Linked DNA regions of Alloalcanivorax dieselolei B5. The protein of the gene in region 2 interacts with the protein of the main gene of each other region in a pairwise test. Links are inferred from orthologs where the notes say so. Each region holds a gene or a part of one and is shown on either strand. Other genes may lie near its edges.

Region 1 (10,749 bases), 300 kb from region 2 along the record:
CATTGCGGCTGGCAGCAGGCGGCAGCGCCAGCCTGGAGCATGATCGGGCGGTGCTGGAACAGGCCGGCCAGAGGCGCGAACCGGTACTGATCCTGGCCCAGGGCTGGGAACCGCCCACCGGCGAGCTGGCGGACTTTCTCGACGACGCCCGCCAACAATGGGGCGAGGACACCGTGATCGCCCTGGTTCCCCTGGCCGCCGATCCGGGCGGTGCTTTATCCGACGACACTCTGGCCCAGTGGCGCCGGTTCGTGGACCGGCGGCAACATGCCCATTTGCGCCTGTGCCGCGCCCCGGAGGTGCCCTCATGACCCCCGCTCCCCGCTTCGCCGTGGTCGGGCATCCCAACAAGGGCAAATCGAGCATCGTCGCCACGCTTTCACAAAACGACGCCGTGGCCATCGCCCTGGAGCCGGGCACCACCCGTGACAGCGAGCGCTACCCGCTGAGCGTGGACGGCCATCTGCTCTACGAACTGATTGATACCCCCGGGTTCCAGCGCCCCCGCCGGGTGCTGGCCTGGTTGCAGGCGCACAGCCACTCCGCCTCGGATCGGCCCGACACGGTACGCGCCTTCGTCAATCAGCACCGCGACGATCCGCGTTTTCACGACGAGTGCGAACTGCTGACGCCGATTCTCGACGGTGCCGGCATCATCTATGTGGTGGACGGTTCGGTGCCCTATCACCAGGAACACGAAGCGGAGATGGAAATTCTGCGCTGGACCGGCCAGCCCAGCCTGGCGTTGATCAACCGCATCGGCGGGGACGACCACGGCGAGCAGTGGCAAACCGCCCTGGGGCAGTACTTCCGCATCGTCCGCGACTTCAACGCGGTCACCGCGCCGTTCGAAGCCCATCTGAGTCTGTTGCGCAGTTTCGGACAGCTGGCTCCTCAATGGGAAACCGCTCTGGAGCAAGCCGTCGAACATCTCCGGGAGCAACGCCGGCATCGCCAGAAGCGAGCCTGGGCACTGATCGCCGATGCTCTCAGTGACATGCTCGGCCATGCCGAAAGCGCCCGCCTCGGCGAAGACGCCAGCCGCTCCGCCCTGGAGGTCCGGCTGCGGCAAAGCTGGCAGGACTGGCAACGCAAACGGGAGCAGCGACTGCGGCGGGAAGTGGAGCAGCTTTATCAGCACCACCATCTGCAACGGCAGGAACAGCACCTGGAATGGGAACCCGGGCACGACCTGTTCAGCGAACGGGAACGCCGTGCCTGGGGCGTCAGCCGGGCCTATCTGGCCACCGCCGGCTTCGGCGCTGGCGCTCTGGGTGGCGCTGGCGTGGACGCCCTCACCGCCGGCCACACGCTGGGCGCCGGCGCCCTGATCGGCGGCGTGCTCGGCGCCGCCGGCAGCCTCTACTATTCCAGCAAACTGGATCGCCTGAATCTGGGCCCGCTGTCCTCCGGCGGCCGCGAGGCGCGCTTCGGCCCGCTGCGCGACCCGCAATTCGGCTATGTGGTGCTCGGCCGCGCCCTGCAACACTGGTATCAGATCACCGATCGCAATCACGCCGGCCGCGACCCGCTGACCCTGGACAATGCCGACAGTCACTGGCTAGATAACCTGTCCCGCAGCCAGCGCCACGCACTGCAGAAAGCCTTGCAGCAAAGCACTCGTCATCAGGACGAAAAGCGCCGGCAGGCTTTACGCGAGGCGGTGGCTCAGGCGGGGGAAGCGTTTCTGCAGTGGCGGCGGAAGTGACGTGGCAGGTTGAGCCCAACTATTGCTACAAAGTGGCTGTAGGAGCCTGCCCTGCAGGCGAATTTTTGGGCGCGGGCCCCATTCGTCAGCACGCGGAGAACCGTCCCGTCAGCGCTCCGACCTCTCGCGCCGGTAGTCCCTTGGCGCCACCCCCATCACTTTTTTGAACTGACGGGAAAAATAGTAAGGGTCGTCATAGCCCAGATCGTCGGCCACCTGGGCGATGCTGAGATCGGTGATGTCGAGCAGATAGCAGGCGCGGGTGATCTTCAAATGCTGGAACGCCTGCATCGGCGTCTGCCCGGTCTGTCGTTTGTATTCGCGAATGAAGTGGTAAAGCGACAGTTCACTGGTGGCGCTGACCAGCTGTTCCAGCTCGATGCGTTGATGCAGATGCGCCTGCAACCAAGCTTGGATCCGCGGCACATCCAGCGCCACATTGCGGGCCTGGCGCTGGCGGCGCATCAACGCCATGAAAGAGAGCAGGCTCTTGAGCAGATTGGCGGCGTAAATCAAGTGATGGGGACGGAAGCGCGTCACGGTGGTCAACAACAGCTCCAGATCCTCGGTGAGCCGCGAGTGCTGCCCGACGGTGGCGGTGAAGCCGTCCGGGGAACTGAGGATTTCGTTGAAATAGGTATCCACCTCGGCGCCGCCCAGGTGCACCCAGTAGATAGTCCAGGGGTCCTGAGGGTTGGCCCGGTAACGGTGACGCTGGCCTTCCCGTAACAACAGTACATCCCCGGCCCGCACCGGCTTGCGCCGTCCCTCCAGTTCCGCCACGCCGGATCCCGCCAGGCAATAAATCACCAGATGATCCCGCGGCTCGGCACGCCCCATATGGTGGCCGGCGGCGGCGGGATAGAAGCCGACACCATGAGGCATGCAGTCCCGGCACAGCGGGTGTTCCGCCAGCTCCGTCACCAGCGCATGGGGGATCACCACCCGCCGCCCGGTCTTCGGCAATGGCCAGCGGGAGGTTTCCACTGGTGGGGTAAGAATGTCACTCATGACCGCAATTTTATCCAGGTATAGTCAATTGCCGCTATCTTACCGCCCCTCACCCTGTGATACACAGTAGCCATACTGTTGGAAACGCCACCCCGTGCAGCAGCATGATGGTGCCACCTCGCTCCGAAGGAGCGCCCGGGCTCGGCGCGCGTGGCCCGTTAATACCCCTAATAATTATTTGGAGAGCGTTATGTCCACCCGACTGCCTCAACTGATCAACGGTGAGTTCGCACAAAGCGCCACCGATACCTGGATTCCCGTCACCAACCCGGCCACCCAGGAAGTGCTGTGCGAGGCCCCGGCGGCCACCGGCGAGGAAATGGAACAGGCCATCGCCGCCGCCAAGGCCGCCTTCGAGGAATGGCGTGAAGTACCGGTCACCGAACGGGCCCGTTTGATGATGCGCTATCAGGCCCTGCTGAAAGAACGCCACGACGATATCGCCAAGGTGCTGGCGAAGGAGACCGGTAAAACCTTCGAGGACGCCAAGGGCGACGTCTGGCGCGGTATCGAAGTGGTCGAACAGGCCGCCAATATCCCGTCCCTGATGATGGGCGAAACGGTGGAGAACGTGGCCCGCAGCATCGACACCCATTCCTGGATCCAGCCGCTGGGCGTGTGCGCCGGCATCACCCCGTTCAACTTCCCGGCGATGATCCCGCTGTGGATGTTCCCGATGGCGATTGCCAGCGGCAACACCTTCGTGCTCAAGCCTTCCGAGCAGGACCCGATGACCCCCAACCTGCTGGCGGAACTGTTCCTGGAAGCCGGCGCGCCGAAGAACGTGCTGCAGGTGGTGCACGGCGGCAAGCAGCAAGTGGATACCCTGCTCACCCATCCGGAGATCAAGGCGGTGTCCTTCGTCGGTTCCGTGCCGGTGGGCCAGCATGTTTATCGTACCGCCACCGAGCATCTCAAGCGCGCCCAGTGTTTCGCCGGCGCCAAGAACCACATGGTGATCATGCCGGACGCGCAAAAGAGCCAGGTGGTCGGCAATCTGGTGGGCTCCTCCTGCGGCGCCGCCGGTCAGCGCTGCATGGCGATCAGCGTGGCGGTGTTCGTCGGTGATTCCAAACAGTGGATCGACGACATCAAGGAAGAGTTCGCCAAGGTGCGTCCGGGTGCCTGGGACGACGCCGGTGCCGCCTACGGCCCGCAGATCAGTCCGAAGGCCAGGGAACGCATCCTCACCCTGATCAAACAGGGCAAGGAAGAAGGCGCCACCTGCCTGCTGGACGGCTCCGGCTGCACTGTGGACGGCCTGCCGGACGGCAACTGGGTCGGCCCCACGCTGTTCACCGACGTGAAGCCGGAAATGAGCATCTATAACGAAGAAATTTTTGGCCCGGTGCTGTGCTGCGTGTGCGTGGATACGCTGGAAGAAGCCATCGAGCTGGTTAACAACAGCCCCTACGGCAACGGCACCTCCATCTTCACCGCCAGCGGCGCCGCTGCCCGTAAATATCAGCATGAAGTGGAAGTCGGTCAGGTCGGCATCAACATTCCGATTCCGGTGCCACTGCCGTTCTTCAGCTTCACCGGTTGGAAAGGGTCCTTCTACGGCGACCAGCACGCCTACGGCAAGCAGGCGGTGCGGTTCTACACCGAGACCAAGACCGTCACCAGCCGCTGGTTTGACGATGATATCGCCGACGCCACCCACAGCGGCCCGAACATGACCATCCATCTGAAATAACCTTGCCGGCGAGCCCGCTCCCTCATTGGCATCGCCATAAGAGAGCGGGCCCGCCCGCGAACAGCGGAGATCGATACCGTGGATTTCTCCCTCAACGAAGAACAACAGGCGTTCCGCGATACCGCCCGTCAGTTCGCTGAAAAAGAACTGGCGCCCTTCGCCGCCGAATGGGATGAACACAGCACCTTTCCCAAGGACACCATCAAGCGGGCCGGAGAGCTCGGCTTCTGCGCGCTGTATTGCGATCCCGACCACGGCGGCATGGGACTGAGCCGGCTTGATGCCGCCTTGATCTTCGAGCAAATGGCGGCCGGCTGTACCTCCACCACGGCTTTCATCACCATCCACAACATGGCCACCTGGATGCTGTCGAACTTCGGTTCCGACACGCTTCGCGACCAGTGGGCCGCGGGGCTGATGAGCGGTGAACAACTGGCCTCCTACTGCCTCACCGAACCCAACGCCGGTTCCGATGCCGCCGCCCTGAGTACCAGTGCCAAACGGGACGGCGGCGACTATGTGCTCAACGGCGCCAAGGCGTTTATTTCCGGCGCCGGCGACACCGACGTGCTGGTATTGATGGCACGCACCGGCGGCAGCGGTGCTGGTGGTGTTACCTGCTTCGCCATTCCGGCGGACACCGCCGGCGTCAGCTACGGCCGCAACGAAGACAAGATGGGCTGGAAAAGCCAGCCCACCCGGGCCGTGATCCTGGAAGACGCGCGCATTCCCGAGCGCTATCGCATCGGCGAGGAAGGCCAGGGCTTCAAGATCGCCATGGCCGGTCTCGACGGCGGCCGCATCAACATCGCCAGTTGCTCGCTGGGTGCCGCCACCGCCGCGCTCAATCAAGCCCAATCCTATGTGCAGGAACGCAAGCAGTTCGGCCAGGCGCTGAGCCAGTTCCAGAATACCCAGTTCACCCTCGCCGACATGGCCACGCATCTGGTCGCGGCACAACAAATGGTGCGGCTGGCGGCCTGGAAGCTGGACCAGGGCGACAGCGACAAGTCCATGTATTGCGCCATGGCCAAACGGCTCGCCACCGACCTGTGTTTCGACGTTTGCAACCAGGCTCTGCAGTTGCATGGCGGCTACGGCTATATCAAGGAATACCCGCTGGAACGGTACCTGCGCGATGCCCGCGTGCATCAGATTCTGGAGGGTACCAACGAAATCATGCGGGTAATCATTGCCCGTCGCGTGCTGGGCGACCTGGCGTTCCTGTGAGCGACCGGGATAATGCCGCGCAACGCAATCAATTGATGGAGAGTCCTGTTGATGGATAGCACCGTGAGCGACAGCACCGCCCCCGTGACATTCGAAGTCCTGGAAGGCCGTCACGGCCGTATCGGCCGCGCCACCCTGAACGCACCGAAAAGCCTCAACGCCCTGTCCCTGGAAATGATCGATCTGCTGCAGGAGCAACTGTCCGCCTGGCAGGGCGACGCCACGATCCAGGCGGTCTGGCTGGACGCCAACAGCGACAAGGCATTCTGCGCCGGCGGCGACATCGTGCGCCTGTACGAAAGCATGGTGGCCACGCCGCAGGGCGAGCGGAACCGGCACGCGGAAGCGTTCTTCGGTCGCGAATACCAGTTGGATCATCGGCTGCATACGTTCGGCAAGCCGCTGATCTGCTGGGGCAATGGCATCATCATGGGCGGCGGGCTCGGCTTGCTGGCCGGCGCCTCGCACAAAGTGCTCACCGAAACCGCGCGCATCGCCATGCCGGAAATCACCATCGGTCTGTTTCCGGACGTGGGCGGCAGCTACTTCCTCAGCCGCATGCCCGGCAAGGTCGGCCTGTTCCTGGGACTGACCGGCGCCAACATCAACGTCAGCGACGGCCTCGCCATCGGGCTGGGTGACGTGGCCATCGCCCACGAGAGCAAGGCGGCGGTGATGAGCGCACTCAACGAATTGAATTGGGACAATGACGCACAGCGCCACGACAGCCAGGTCAGCGATGTGCTGGCCGGCTTCGGCCTGGCCGCCGACGCCCTGCCGCAAAGCCCGGTAACCGAACATCGTGGCGAGATCGACCGGCTCTGCCAAGGCGATGATCTGGCCACGGTGGTACAGGCCATCACCACCCTCGACAGCGACGACCGCTGGTTGAGCAAGGCCGCGGCCACACTCGCCAGAGGCTGCCCGCAAACCGCCGCCCTGGTATGGGAAAACTGGCACCGTGGCGCCGACATGACGCTGGCCGATGTGTTCCGCATGGAATGGCGCGTGGCGGTGCAGTGCGCGCTGCACGGCGATTTCCAGGAGGGCGTGCGCGCCCTTTTGATCGACAAGGACGGCCAACCCCGTTTCAAACACCGCTCGGTTGCCGACATCACACCGGCATACCTGGCGGAATTTTATCAACTTCCCGGCGTACCCGACCCGTTAGCGGACTTATAGAAAGGACCGGTAAAACGGGCACCGCGCCGGCTTCAGCAGCTGGAGGAATAATTATGAGAATCGCGTTTTTTGGTGTCGGACACATGGGCGGCCCGATGGCCGCCAATCTGGTCAAGGCCGGTCACGAGGTGCTCGCCTTTGATCTGGTGCCCGCCCTGCTGCAGGAAGCGGTGAACGCCGGCGCCAGCGCCGCCGACTCGCCGAAGCAGGCGGTGGAGAACGCCGAGGTGGTGATCAGCATGCTGCCCTCCGGCGCCGCCGCCAAGGGCCTCTACCTGGGGGACGACGGTATTCTCGGTGCCATTGGCCAGGACAGTCTGATCATCGACTGCTCCACCATCGATGCCGCCACCGCCCGCGACCTGGCCGGCGCCGCCGCCGACAGCGGCCGGGTGATGATCGACGCTCCGGTATCCGGCGGCGTCGGCGGTGCCAAGGCCGGCACCCTGACGTTCATCTGCGGCGGTCCAGAGGATGCGGTGGAGCGCGCCCGCGCGGTGCTCGAGTGCATGGGCAGCAAGATTTTCCGCGCCGGCGACAACGGTGCCGGGCAAGTGGCGAAAATCTGCAACAACATGCTTCTGGCGGTCCACATGATCGGCACCGCCGAAGCCCTGCAACTGGGCGTCGATCACGGCCTCGATCCCAAGGTCCTGTCGGACATCATGTTCGCCAGCTCCGGCCGCAACTGGTCCCTGGAAGTCTACAACCCCTGGCCCGGGGTCATGGAGGGCGTGCCTTCCAGCAACGACTATCAGGGCGGCTTCGGCGTCAACCTGATGAACAAGGACCTGGGGCTGGCGTTGGAAGCCGCGCTGGCGAGCAAGTCCGCCACGCCCATGGGCGCGCTGGCGAAAAGCCTTTACGGGCTGCACGCCAACGCCGGTAATGGCGGCCTGGATTTCTCCAGCATCCAGCGGTTCTTCAAGCACCGGGACGAATAAGCGCGGTCGTTCTTCCCCGTCACAGGTCCGGCGCCCACTCCCGGTCCGGGTCGTGGGCCAGGAACTCCGGACGCCGGCGGCGCGCGGCGAACGGCGCCTGGCAGCGGTTATCGCGGCGGTTATAGACGAAAAACACATTACTGCGCGGGTCCGGCGACATATTGGCGTTGGAGCCGTGCAGCGTGTTGCAATCAAACAGCAGCAGACCACCGGCGGCACCGGTGGGCGCCTCGATACCATGCCGCCGGATCAACTCCGCCAGCACCGCCTCACCGGGAACGCCAATCTGCTGACGTTTCAATGACTGTTCATGATGATTTTCCGGGGTTTCACCAAGACAGGACACGAATACTTTGTGCGACCCCGGGATCAGCATCAGAGGGCCGTTGAACGTGTGATTGTCGGTGAGCACGATGGAGGCGCTGACCGCGTGCATGGCCGGCATGCCATCCTCCGCGTGCCAGGTCTCGAAGTCCGAATGCCAGTTGAACCCCTTGCCCTTGAAGCCAGGCTTGTAGTTGATCCGGGACTGATGCACATAGGGTTCGCCGCCCAGAATCTGGCGGGCCCGCCCGATCAGACGCGGATCCTGCGCCAGTTGGCGGAAACGCCGGGACAGAAAATGCACCGCGAACAGAGAACGAATTTCGCGGCTGTCCGGCTCCGTGATGGTGAATGGGCGCCCGCGAAATGACGGCGTCTTCATCAGCGATGACATTTCCCGCCGCAACGCCGCCACCTCGTCGGCATCGAGAAAGCCGGGTTCGAACAGAAACCCCTGACGTTCAAACCGCGCCAGTTGGTCCGCGGACAGCGGGCCCTGTCCGGCATCGCCCTTGACCACCGCCTCACGGCGCTGCAGCCAGGGAAGATCCGGAGTCCGCGCGAGGCGGGTGGGATAAGGGTCGTTTCCAGGCCGGAAAGACCTCGGTAAAGATTGACGTGATAGCGTCGGTGCTGACATCAAATCACCTCCGAGATTTGCGATCAGTTCCAGCGCGGCGGCACGATCCGCCTGTTGCCTGGGAATTGAATTACCTGTGTCAGTGATAGAAAGATTCAGAAACGGAACACTCCGTGGTGAGGCATGATGGTGGCCATAGGAGAAATTTCAAGACTCCCGGCGTACAGTAACCCCTTGTTCGGCCCGGTTTGGCCGGCATCAATGGGAGAGGAACATGGGATTCGATTTCAACGACACGCGCGTGGTGGTGGCCGGTGGCAGCCGTGGCATCGGCCGCGCCATAGCCCTGGCGTTCGCGGCGGCCGGCGCCCGGGTCTCGGTCTGCGCCCGTGGCGCGCAGACGCTGGACGCCTTGCGCCAGGACGCCGCCGCCAAGGGTTGGGAGCTGCACGTGGCCTCCTGCGACCTCGGCGACAAAACCGCTATCGACGGCTATATCCGTGACGCGGCACAAGCCCTTGGCGGGCTCGACGTGCTGGTCAACTGCGCTTCGGCCTTCGGGCGCGGCGACGACGAGAGCGGCTGGGGGATGAGCATGAACGTGGACCTGATGGGCACGGTCCGCGCCTGTCACGCCAGCCTGCCGTATCTGCGGGAATCCTCTCGGGCGGCGATCATCAACCTGACCTCCATCGCCCAATTCCATCCTTCCGTTCGCACCGCCCCCTACGCCGCGGTAAAGGCGGCGGTGAGCCACTACACCAGCAGTCTGGCGTTGCGGCTGGCCGGCGACGGTATCCGCGTCAACGCGGTGGCACCGGGATCGGTGGAATTTCCCGGCGGTGTCTGGGACGACGCCCGCCGCGATAACCCGACGCTGTATCAGAATATCCTGGCCGGCATCCCGTTCGGCCGCTTTGGCGCACCGGACGACATCGCCGAGCCGGTGCTGTTCCTGGCTTCCCCCCAGGCGCGCTGGATCACCGGCCAGACGCTGGCGGTGGACGGCGGCCAGTTGCTGAGCTGAGATGGCCAACTCCACGCAGCGGCTGTTCTTCGATCTGGTGGACCTGCGCCTGTTCATCAATATCGCCGAAGCCAACAGCCTGACCCGTGGCGCCGAGCGCTCCTGCCTGTCACTGGCGGCAGCGAGCATGCGCATCAAGAATCTGGAAGATGCCATCGGTACCCGTCTGCTTAACCGGGCCAGCCAGGGGGTGACACTCACCCCCGCCGGCCAGGCCATGCTGCGCAACGCCCTGCGCATCCTGCAGCAAAGCGAGCGTCTGCTCGGCGATCTGGCGGAGTACGGCCAGGGGGTCAAGGGCCGGGTCCGCCTGTTCGCCAACACCACCGCCATGACTGAGTTCCTGCCCGCCGCGCTGGGCCGGTTCCTGTCCGACCATCCACAGGTGGATATGGATCTGCGGGAGCGGCTCAGCCACGACATCGTCAAGGCGGTACTGGACGGCGCCACCGACATCGGCATCGTCGCCGGTTCGGTGTCCACCGAAGGCCTGCAGGCCCTCCCCTACCACGGCGACCGGCTGGTGCTGGCCACCGCCCTGAACCATCCTCTGGCCAGCCGGGCGCGACTGGCGTTCAAGGAAGCGCTGGGCCACGACTTCGTGTCCCTGCACTCCGGCAGTGCCATCCACACCTTCATGGCCCAGGTGGCCAGTGAGCTGGGCCTGGATACCCAGATCCGTGTCCAGGTTTCCAGTTTCGACGCGCTGTGCCGCATGGTGGAAGCGAATGCCGGCATCGGTCTGCTGCCCCGCTCCGCGGCGCGCCGGCTGGCCCGGTCCATGGACATCCATGTCATCGAGCTGTCCGACGCCTGGGCCGAACGGGAGATGAAAATCTGCGTGCGGGAACTGGAAGCGCTGCCGACCTTCGCCCGGGAATTGGTGGATTATCTGTTGGCGACGCCGGGGCCGGCCAGTTGACGCCCAGCGTTCCTGTTTGTGTTTGCCACGGCCTCTTCTCTCAGCTCACCAGGCCCGGCAGCCACAACGCCAGTTGCGGGAAACTGCTCAGCAACAGCAGCAACAGCGCTTCACACAGCAGGAAC
Region 2 (10,866 bases):
CGGGTACAGCGCTGCACCAGACCGTCCGGGTTCCAGGCTTCCGCCGCGTCCAGGCTTTTGGCCTCCGCCGGAGTGGACGGGAACAGGGCCATGGCCGGGACGCCCAGGGCGGCCAGTTCCTCCGCCTCACGGCACAACAGATCGATGCTCATGCGTTCCACGCCGGGCATGGAAGCCACCGTTTCGGTACGGTTCTCGCCTTCGATGATGAACACCGGGTAGATCAGGTCGCTGGGCGTGAGCACGGACTCGCGCATCATGCGGCGGGAAAAATCGTCTTTGCGCATGCGACGCATGCGGGTATGCGGCCAGGGGGCACGGGGAAAGGACATAGAGCACTACCTCGATCAAAGAGCCTCGATAAAGGGACTCGGTAAGCGGTCTCGGTAACGGATCAACGCCGGGCCCCGGGGTCGCCGCTGGCCGTGGCGTGACAATCGAGAGATGATAGCGCGGTGCGCGCGTGGGCAGTGTAGCAGCGCCGGCAAAAGGGCACCAATGCCGGCGGACTGGATCGGTAAACAGGTTCTGAGGAAAGTTATGGGACGTTGGCGACCCCAAGGCAAACCGGGTTCAAAATACATCACGCCCGAGGGCTATCAAGCCATGAACCGGGAATTGCAGACCCTGTGGAAAGAGACCCGCCCCCAGGTGACGCAGGCGGTACAGGAGGCCGCCGCCCAGGGGGATCGTTCGGAGAATGCCGAGTATATCTACGGCAAGAAGCAGCTGCGCGAAATCGATCGCCGGATTCGCTTTCTCAGCAAACGCCTGGACGGCATGGTGGTGGTGGACCGTCCGCCGGAGGATACCGGCAAGGTCTTCTTTGGCGCCTGGGTGGAAGTGGAAGACGAGGACGGCGCGACTCACCGGTACCGCCTGGTCGGGCCGGATGAGGCCGACGGCGGACGCGGTTACATCAGCGTCGATGCGCCCCTGGCCCGCGCCTTGCTTGGCAAACGGGAGGACGACGAAGCCTGGGTGAGAACCCCCGCCGGGGAACGTTGTCTCTACGTCAACAAAATCTGGTATCAGTTTCCGGAAGCAGCCCCATGAAAGCGGACCGAGGTTTTTGGTTTTTCGTGCGCAAATCGCTGATCGGCGGTGTCATCATTCTGCTGCCGATCTCGATCATCGCGTTCTTCTTCAAGTGGCTTTACGATGCGGTCACCAGCCTGATCGCGCCGTTCACCCGATTCGTGGTGCATACCTTCGGGTTGCCGAAGTTCGCCGCCGACTGGGTGGTGGTGGCGGTGCTGGTGGTGTTCTGTTTTCTGGTGGGCACCCTGGTGGCGACCCGCCTGGGAAGCTGGTTGTGGCAGCGCTTCGAGGCGCGCACCATGACCCGGTTGCCGGGCTACCGGCTGGTCAAGGAAATCATTCTTCAGGTTTTCGGCAAGGATGAGGACAGTCCTTTTCATCGGGGTGAAGTGGCCCAGATATGGCTGTACGGACGTCAGGCGGACGTCTCGGTGATGGGTTTGATAACCTCGCACCATGATAATGGCCGGGTGACCGTGTTCGTGCCCACCGGGCCCAATCCCACCACCGGTTTCATATACCATGTGCACGAAGATCTGGTGACCCGGCACCCGCAAGTGGGTGTCGAGCAGATGATGAAATCCGTGGTGGCCTGCGGCGCTGGCAGTGGTCAGTTGTTGCGGGGTGACAGTGACGGATCCGAAATACGAGGAGAGCATTCATGAAAGTAGCCGTATTACTGGCAGGCTGTGGCGTCTATGACGGCAGCGAAATCTATGAGACCACCATTACCTTGCTGGCCCTGGACCGGGCCGGTGTGACCTATCAGTGCATCGCGCCGGACATCGAGCAGGCGCATGTGATCAATCACCTCACCGGCGAGGTGGACGAGGGCGAGACCCGCAATGTGCTCAAGGAAGCGGCGCGGCTGGCGCGCGGTGAAGTGATCGAGCTGGGTCAGGCGAAAGCGGAAGACTATGACGCCCTGATCGTGCCCGGTGGGTTCGGTGTCGCCAAGAACCTGTGTGACTTCGCCTTCAAAGGGGCGGAGATGAGCATCCATCCGCCGGTGAAGGACTTCATCCAGGCCGTGCACAAGGCCGGCAAGCCCGTGGGCCTGATCTGCATTTCCCCGACCATGACCGGTCTGCTGTTCGGCGACGCCACCTGTACCATCGGCTCCAACACCGAAGTGGCCGCCGCCATCGAACAGATGGGCGGGCGCCATCAACCGTGTCCGGTGGACGACTTTGTCGTCGACGAGGAAAACCGTCTGGTGACCACGCCGGCCTACATGGAAGCCGGCAGCATCAAGGAAGCCGCCGCGGGTATCGAGAAGCTGGTGGACAAGATTCTGTCCATGGCGGGCTGATCGGAGGCGGACCGGTCGCGGCTCTTGAGCGGAGGGCCGCCCGGCCGTTTCCCACAGACCGGACTACGAAGCCGCTGTAGGAGCTTGCCCTGCAAGCGAAGGGTTTGACCCTAGAAGATTCGCTTGCAGGGCAAGCTCCTACAGCGGCCTTGTAGAAACCTTGGAATTCTTGTTCGCGAGGCCGGGTTACCCCGGAAAGTGGTCGTCGAATTCCTTCAGCACCGTCACCAGCGCCTCGGTGTCCTGAGGCAGATCCTTCAGTGCTTCCTCCGCCATCGGTGCCACGTCGCACTGCGCCGGCAGCGGGTACTCCCCTTCCAGCAGGGCCCGGAATCGGGCGATGAACACCCATTGCAGCCACTGGCTGAACACCATGGTATCGGCGAAAAACGGGGTAAGGCTCTCGAAGGCCTCGGGCGCGGGCGGCCGTGTTTCCCACAGATCCAGCCGTTGCAGTTCCCGTTGCAGTTGGTCGAGCAGGGTGGTGAGACGTTGCGTTTGATCAGTCATCGAACAGGGGCAGCAGGTCGGTGAGTTCGTGAAGGTTGTGGATGTAATGGCTCGGCTGATCCAGATCCGAAGGCCAGGACAGATCGATCAGATTGGCCCACACCGCATGGAAACCATGCTGACGTGCCGCGTCCACATCCTCCAGTGGATGGTCGCCCACATGCACCGCCTGGGTGGCGGTGACGCCGGCGCTGTGCAGGGCGGCGCGGAACATGTCCGCTTCCGGTTTGCGTTTGCCGATGCTTTCCGCTGAATGGTGGAAAGCAAACAGATCGCGAATGCCGATTCGCTCCAGGTCGGCGTTGCCGTTGCTGAGCGCGCCCAGGGTGTAGCTGTCCGCCAGGGTTTCCAGCACTTCCAGCGCGCCGGGGAAAAAACTGACTTTATTGCGCGCTTCGTGGAACACCAGAAAGGCATCCTGGGCGATGTGGCGGGCCTCGCGCTCAGCGAAGCCGGCCTCGATAAAGGCCTGGGCCATGGCGTCCCGGCGCAGCCGGGTCAGATTGTTGAGATAGTCCGGTTGCTCGCCGATCAGCCGGTCACGTACCGAGCGGATGCGCTCGGCGGTCAGCGCCGCGGACGCCTCCGGATGATGCTCGGTGATCCAGGCACCGCAGGTGCGTTCCGCCTGACGAATCACCTCGTCCACCGGCCAGAGGGTATTGTCCAGGTCGAAGGTGATCAGTTTCAGTCCAGTCATAGGAAATCGGCGAACAGCGGGTTGATCGGGGCAGCAGGCTATCCACTATCCCCGATCAATCCGCCGCGATCAATCGTCTTTCTTGCGCTGGGCACGCGGGTGGGCGCCGTCGTAGATCCGTGCCAGATGCTGGAAATCCAGGTGGGTATAGACCTGGGTGGTGCTGAGATTGGCGTGGCCGAGCAGCTCCTGCACCGCGCGCAGATCGCCGGAGGACTCCAGCAGATGGGTGGCGTAGGAATGGCGCAGCTTATGCGGGTGCAGATGCTCGCCAAGGCCCCGCTTAACCGCGGCCTGACGCAGCCGCTGCTGCACCGTGGCCGGTGACACCCGCCGCCCGCGCTGGCTGACGAACAGGGCTCGCTGGTCCGGGGATGTGAACTGGCCCCGCACCGACAGCCAGCGGCGCAGGGCGGCCAGGGCCGGCTTGCCCACGGGCAGCAGGCGGGTTTTGTTGCCCTTGCCGGTGACCCGCACCTGGCCGGCGTTGATATCGACGCTGTCCAGATCCAGGCTGATCAATTCCGCCAGCCGCAGGCCGCCGCCATAGAGCAGTTCCATCATGGCCTGGTCGCGCCGGTCCAGAGGCGTGCCGCTGGCCCCTTCGCTATCGAGCAAATGGCGGGTCTGGTCGGCGTCCAGGGCCTTGGGCAGCCGTTTACCGCTTTTCGGAGCACGGATATCCAGGGCTGGATTGTCGCTGACCCGGCCTTCCCGGATCAGGAAGTGAAAAAAGGTGCGCAACGTGGACAGCAGGCGTTGCAGGCTTCGTCCGCCGAGACCCTGCCGGTGCAGCCGTGCCACCAGGGCACGCAGATCGTGCACCGTGACGCGGCGCCAGTGGAGGCTGTCCAGGGCCTGTCGGGCGCGCTCAAGGTCACGGCGGTAATGTTTGACGGTGTTGGCGGAAAGCCGCCGCTCGCTGTCCAGATGACGGATAAAATCCGCCACCCAATCAGCGTCGCTGGCGGCGGTCACCGGGTCAGGCCCGTTGCGCCTGGCGGGCGGTACTGGAACGGCCCACTTCGCTGAGACGGCGTGCCAGAATGTCGCCCAGGTGGTTGATGAACAGGGTGTCCATGCCGCTGCGGAAGTGCATGGCGTCGCGGCTGCCGATGGCCAGCAGACCGACCGGGCCATGGAAATCCAGCGGGATCAGGGCGGCGGATTGCACCTGCTCGCCCTGGTCCTGGAACAGTGCTTTCAGCTCTTCCTGGCGGAACACGCCGCACACCGACTTGCCCGGACGTAGCATCGGCGCCAGGCCGGAGGGCAGCGCTTCATCGTCGATCAGCCGTACCTGCTTGCGCAATTCGCCGAGAATCGGGATCTCGCGGTCGTGCAGCAGCAAAGCCACGGCGTCGCAATGGAAGTCGTCTTCCAGGGTACGCACCAGGCCCCGGAACAGCTTGTCGGGGGTGCGTGCTTCCAGCAGGGCCAGGGTCAGGCTTCGCGTCAGTTCGAACAGACGGTCATTTTCCCGTGCCACATCAAGCAGGCCGTTCAGGCGTTCGCGTAACTCCTGATTGCGTTCGCGCAGGATCGCCGCCTGGCGTTCCAGCAAAGAAACCGCCTGGCCGCGGGCGTCCGGCAGCCGCAGCAGCTCCAGCAGCTCCGGCCGTTGCTGGAAATAGTCCGGGTGCTGGCGCAGGAAAGCGGCGACCTGGTCGGCGCTGGTGGGCTTTTGCTCGCTCATGAAATCATCCCCGTGGGTTGGCTCAACGGGCTTTGCTCGGCTGCGGAATGTCGATGGCGCCATCATAGACACGGCTTGCCGGCCCTGTCATCAATACGCCGCTGTGGCCGTCCTGGCTGCTGTAAGGATAGTGGACCTGCAGGGTGCCGCCGAGCAGGTGCACGGTGACGGTATCGTCGAGCAGGCCGAGGCGCTGGCCGCACAAAACCGCGGCGCAGGCACCGGAGCCGCAGGCCAGGGTTTCACCGGCGCCGCGCTCATAGACCCGCAGCCGGATCTCGTTACGGCCGATCACCTGCATGAACCCCACGTTGACCCGCTCGGGAAACTGTTCGTGGCTTTCCAGTAACGGCCCGACGGTGTCCACCGGGGCGTTGTCCACGTTTTCCACCAACAGCACACAATGGGGATTGCCCAGTCCCACGGCGGAGACTTCATAGCCGTTGTTGCCGGCCACCAGAAAATAGCGGTCCGCTTCCGCCTTGGCGGTGAAGGGAATGGCTTCGGGAGCCCAGCGTGGCGCGCCCATATCCACGGTCACCAGGCCGTCGTCGGTGACCCGTAACGTCATTTCACCGGCGGCGGTCTCCACGCGGATCTCGTGTTTGTCGGTGAGTTCCTCGTCACGGACGAAGCGGGCGAAGCAGCGGGCGCCGTTGCCGCACTGGTTCACTTCGGAACCATCGCTGTTGAAAATGCGGTAGCGAAAATCCACGCCTTCTTTGCGGGCCGGTTGCACCACCAGCATCTGATCGAAGCCGATGCCGAAATGCCGGTCGCCCAGGCGCCGTAATTCTTCCGCCGGTAATGGCGGGCCGTTTTCAGGCAACGGCTGGCGCACGCCGTCCACGACCACGAAATCGTTGCCCAGCCCGTGCATTTTGGTGAATTTCAGTCGCATGCGACGCATCCGCACAGATAACGAAAACCACCATTGTACGGGGATTTGCCGGGGAGCAGTAGGGCGGGGATTATTCCAGCAGGGCGGCGCAAATCTTCAGCGCGGTTTCCGTCACCGCGTCCACCGGCTGGGCGTAACCGGTGGCCATCCAATACAGCGCGATATGGATGAAGCCGCCCTGGATGCCGGCCTGGAGCATGGGGTCGAACTGCTGACCGGGCCGGGCCAGGGCCTGGGTCATGTTCTGGATGCCGGCCCGCAGGGCATCGTTGATGGCCCGGTCCACCGCCGGGCTGATGCCGCGAATATCGATCAGCAACAGCCGGGCCACATTTGGTTTGTCCTTCAGCTCCTGGAAATAGGAGTGCAGCATGGCGCGGCTGCGAGCCTGCGGATCGTCCCCCGCGGCCTCGGCGGCGGCCATGTTGTGCTCACGCAGGCGTCGGGTGGCCTGCTCATAACAGGCGATCAGAAGTTCATCACTGTGGCCGAAGGACTCATAGAAATAGCGCTGGGTCAGGCCGGCGGCGTCGCACACCTGTTTGACACTGGAATGCCGGTAGCCGTTGTGGCCGTAGACCTCGGTCGCGGCATCGATCAACTGCTGGCGGCGCTGCGCGCGCCGTTCCCGCGCGGCGGTGCCCCGGTACGGTCGCTTGCCTGTGGTTTCTGTAGCCATGAGGATTCTGAAAAGCGGCGTTGTCAAGTTATAAGTGACAATATAAATTGTCATCTATGCTCACCAGCGAAGGCCCGAGGCCGTTTCATCGCAAGTGCGGAAGTCCGTATTGGTGCGAGGCACAGAGGATATCAGCATGAATAAACAACAAGAACAATTTCAACCCGCCCCCCTGGATGTCCTGATCATCGGCGCGGGCCTGTCCGGCATTGGCGCGGCCCGGGCCCTGACCGACAAGTGTCCGGACAAGCGCTATATCGAGGAAATCGCCGAAGAGTCCGGAGCCATTCACAACATTCGCTTCTGCCATCAGGTGATGTCGGCCAGCTGGTCCAGTGACGAAGGGTTGTGGACGGTGCGGGTCAAGGCCACCGACCGGACCGGCCAGACGCGGGAGGAGCGCATCCGGACCCGCTTCATCGCCTCCTGCTCGGGCTACTACAGCTACGACGAGGGCTACCGGCCGGAATTTCCCGGCGAATCGGACTTTACCGGACAAATCATTCATCCGCAGTTCTGGCCGGAACAACTGGACTACCAGGGCAAGCGGATTGTCGTTATCGGCAGCGGCGCCACCGCCGTCACCCTGGTGCCGGCGCTGGCCGAACAGGGCGCGCGGGTCACCATGCTGCAGCGCTCCCACAGCTATATCTTCGCGCGCCCCCTGGTGGACCGGCTTGCCCACGCCATGCAGCGCTGGTTGCCCCTGCCGCTGGCCTATCGCCTGACCCGCTGGAAGAACGTGCTGCTCGGCCAGCGCTTCTTTCGCAATGCCCGCACCCGGCCCGGTCCCACCCGGGAATACCTGCTGCATCTGGCACAGCGTCAGGTCGGCTCGGAGGTGGACATGAAACACTTCACACCCGACTACCGCCCCTGGGATCAGCGTGTTTGCGCGGTGCCGGACGGCGACCTGTTCCATATGCTGCGCTCCCGGCGGGTGGATATCGTCACCGATACCATCGACCGCTTCACGCCGGGCGGCATCCGCCTTGCTTCCGGCCAGGAGCTGGAGGCGGACATCATCGTCACCGCCACCGGGCTGAAGTTGAACGCCCTGGGCGATGTGCGACTGGAAGTGGACGGCAAGACGATGGCGGTGGCCGACTGCATGGCTTACAAAGGCATGATGCTCAGCGATGTGCCGAACCTGATGCTCACCTTTGGTTATACCAACGCGTCCTGGACGTTGAAGGCCGAACTGACCTGCAACTACATGACCCGCCTGTTGCGTTACATGGACAGGAAGGGCGCACGGATAGCGGTGGCGCGGCGCGATCCGGCCGTCAAGGCGCTGCCGTTCCTCGATTTCAGTTCCGGCTATGTCCAGCGTGGCGTGGATGTCATGCCGCAACAAGGCGATCGCGAATGCTGGCGCGTGCATCAGAATTACCTGAAAGACAAATACATGATCCAGTACGGCAGACTGGATGACGGCGTGCTGCAGTTCCAATAACCGCACTGTTTCAATAACTTTATGGAAGAAAAGCGAAGGAAACGGCTATGGGGTATGTGCTGAGCGGCCTGTTGATCGTGGTGATCCTGATCGCGGCGGGACTTTTCGTTTTCACCTGGATGACGGTGCGCAAAGTGCAGTTCGGCTTGCCGCCGGAGGGCCGTTTCGTCACGGTCATGGGCAACCGTATCCACTACATCGAGCAAGGCAGCGGGCCGGAAACCCTGTTGCTGATTCATGGGCTGAGCGGGGTTTCCCAGCACTTCTCCTACAAAGTGCTCGGCGAACTGGCCAAGGATTACCGGGTGGTGGCCATTGATCGCCCCGGCAGCGGCTATTCGGAACGCGCGGCGCGTTCCTCCGCCTCCCTGGCGGTCCAGGCCGATGTGGTGGCCGGCGTCATCGACGCCTTGCAACTGGGTAAGCCGATGTTGGTGGGGCACTCGCTGGGCGGGGCGCTGTCGCTGGCCACCGCGTTGCGGTATCCGGATAAAGTGCGGGGGTTGACGCTGATCGCGCCGCTGACTCACATGCCTTCCGCCGGTCCCTCCAAGGCGTTCGCGGCGCTGGGCATACGCCAGTCCTGGTTGCGCCTGTTGGTGGCCTGGACGCTGATGGTGCCGATGACCATGCGCTACCGGGAAAAGGTGCTGGATATCGTGTTCGGACCGGAGCCAGTGCCGGCGGACTATGCGATCCGGGGTGGCGGCGCGCTCGGGCTGAGACCCAGTCATTTCATTGCGGCGTCACGGGATCTGTTGGCGCTGGATGGGGTGGTGCCGGAAATGCAGCAGCGCTACACCGATCTGCAAGTGCCGATCCGGATTCTCTATGGCCGCGACGACCGCATTCTCGACCCCCGGGAACAGGGGCAGGGGATGGTGGACCTGTTCCCGGACAAAGTGGAACTGGAACTCATCGAAGGGGGCCATATGTTGCCGCTGACCCAGCCGGAGGTGACCACGGATTTCATCCGGCGCAGCATGCGGGCCTTGCCGCCCGCTTGAGTCCGGGAAAGCCGGGGCCGCAGCGAGTATAGGCGCGCTGGTTGCTCCCCGCGTACAATGCCGGTTTACCGCTTCGGAACCCGCCATGCTCAGTTACCGTCACAGTTATCACGCCGGCAGTTTCGCCGATGTCCTCAAGCATTTGGTGGAAGTGGCGATCCTTGATCATCTGCGGCTCAAACCGAAGCCGTTCACCGTGCACGATACCCACGGCGGCGCCGGGCGCTATGCCATTGACGACGCACACATGCAGAAGACCGGGGAGTATGTGGACGGTATCGCCCGTCTGTTCGGTGAGCGTACCGGCGTGGCGGCGGTGGACCGCTATCTGTCGGTGGTGGCGCAACTCAATCCGGTGGGGCGCCTGAGTCATTATCCCGGCTCCCCCCTGATTGCCGCCCACCTGCTTCGTGAGCAGGACCGTCTGCAGTGTACCGAGCTGCACAGCACCGACTTTGAGCTGCTGCGGCAGGAATTCGCCGGTGACAGAAGAGTCCGTGTGGAGAAGCTGGACGCCTGGCAGGGCCTCAAGGCGTTGCTGCCGCCGGAGCACCGTCGTGGACTGGTGCTGATCGACCCGTCCTATGAACTGGAAGCGGACTACACCCAGGTGGTAGGAGCGGTGCGCCAGGCGTTGCGCAAATTCGCCACCGCCACCTGCGCGATCTGGTATCCGGTGCTGGAGCGCAACCGCACCGAGCGCTTCGTGCGCCGGTTCGTGGAAGCGGACATTCCCAACCTGCTGCGTCTGGAATGTTGCGTGCGCGCCGACGCCAGCGGACGTGGCATGACCGGCTCCGGACTGCTGGTGATCAATCCGCCTTACACCCTGGCGGCAAACATGGAGCAGGCGATGCCGGTGTTGCAGGCGGCGCTGGGGGAGGGGCATGGCCACCATCGGGTGGCGCAACTTACTGGGGAGTGAGCGTTCAGCACCCAATATCGCGGACCGCGATATTGGGTGCTTGTGTCCCCGTCAGGGCAGCAGCGTTTCCAGCTTGAGCTGATCCTCGATGGTTTCCCGCTGACGCACCACGAAGGCCTGATCGCCGTCCACCAGAATCTCCGCCGGCCGGCCACGGCTGTTGTAATTGCTGGCCATGGCAAAACCGTAGGCGCCAGCGGAACGCACCGCCAGCAGGTCGCCGGCCTCCAGGGCCAAGGCCCGGTCCTTGCCGAGAAAATCGCCGGTTTCGCACACCGGGCCGACGATATCCCAGTCCCGACAGTCCGCCTCATGCGGCGTCACCGGCACGATGTCCTGCCAGGCGGAATAGAGGCTGGGGCGGATCAGGTCGTTCATGGCGCCGTCGACAATGGCGAAGTTGCGATGCTCGGTGGGTTTCAGGAACAGCACCTGAGTCAGGAACACGCCGGCATTGGCGGCGATGGCGCGGCCCGGTTCGATATGCACCGGCAATTCGCCGGGAATGTGCCGCAGCAGGGCGGCCACATAGTCCTCGTGGGCCGGCGGTGTTTCGTCGTTGTAGGTGACGCCGAGACCGCCGCCCAGATCCAGATGATGGATCTCGATGCCCAGTTCCTGCAGTTCGGTCAGCAGGGC

Evidence for each region.
Region 1: the proteins of xerC (region 2) and B5T_RS21355 interact in binary tests that used the Escherichia coli proteins (3 or more experiments, as listed by UniProt). The link is inferred for Alloalcanivorax dieselolei B5 from one-to-one orthologs.

The regions. Positions count from the first base shown.
Region 1 is NC_018691.1:4,765,999-4,776,747, forward strand. The notes cover bases 769-3,598. They hold B5T_RS21355 (AraC family transcriptional regulator), read right to left. Parts: upstream 2,720-3,598; coding sequence 1,817-2,719; downstream 769-1,816. Other genes in these bases: B5T_RS21350 (GTPase/DUF3482 domain-containing protein), read left to right, coding at 769-1,708; B5T_RS21360 (CoA-acylating methylmalonate-semialdehyde dehydrogenase), read left to right, coding at 2,910-3,598. Also shown: B5T_RS21345 (DUF2868 domain-containing protein), read left to right, coding at 1-311; more of B5T_RS21350, read left to right, coding at 308-768; more of B5T_RS21360, read left to right, coding at 3,599-4,415; B5T_RS21365 (acyl-CoA dehydrogenase family protein), read left to right, coding at 4,494-5,645; B5T_RS21370 (enoyl-CoA hydratase/isomerase family protein), read left to right, coding at 5,697-6,827; mmsB (3-hydroxyisobutyrate dehydrogenase), read left to right, coding at 6,881-7,771; thpD (ectoine hydroxylase), read right to left, coding at 7,791-8,735; B5T_RS21385 (SDR family NAD(P)-dependent oxidoreductase), read left to right, coding at 8,950-9,702; B5T_RS21390 (LysR substrate-binding domain-containing protein), read left to right, coding at 9,704-10,624; B5T_RS21395 (TRAP transporter large permease), read right to left, coding at 10,665-10,749. UniProt on the Escherichia coli protein: Transcription factor that regulates the expression of several genes involved in the transport and metabolism of L-arabinose. Functions both as a positive and a negative regulator.
Region 2 is NC_018691.1:4,462,573-4,473,438, reverse strand. What follows is about bases 2,588-5,534. They hold xerC (tyrosine recombinase XerC), read right to left. Parts: upstream 4,542-5,534; coding sequence 3,633-4,541; downstream 2,588-3,632. Other genes in these bases: dapF (diaminopimelate epimerase), read right to left, coding at 5,282-5,534; B5T_RS20015 (DUF484 family protein), read right to left, coding at 4,546-5,259; B5T_RS20025 (HAD family hydrolase), read right to left, coding at 2,856-3,563; B5T_RS20030 (YqcC family protein), read right to left, coding at 2,588-2,863. Also shown: hemB (porphobilinogen synthase), read right to left, coding at 1-332; transcription elongation factor GreB, read left to right, coding at 541-1,056; B5T_RS20040 (DUF502 domain-containing protein), read left to right, coding at 1,053-1,706; isoprenoid biosynthesis glyoxalase ElbB, read left to right, coding at 1,703-2,353; more of B5T_RS20030, read right to left, coding at 2,540-2,587; more of dapF, read right to left, coding at 5,535-6,160; B5T_RS20005 (TetR/AcrR family transcriptional regulator), read right to left, coding at 6,231-6,839; B5T_RS20000 (flavin-containing monooxygenase), read left to right, coding at 6,976-8,295; B5T_RS19995 (alpha/beta fold hydrolase), read left to right, coding at 8,343-9,302; B5T_RS19990 (23S rRNA (adenine(2030)-N(6))-methyltransferase RlmJ), read left to right, coding at 9,388-10,227; lysA (diaminopimelate decarboxylase), read right to left, coding at 10,279-10,866. UniProt on the Escherichia coli protein: Site-specific tyrosine recombinase, which acts by catalyzing the cutting and rejoining of the recombining DNA molecules.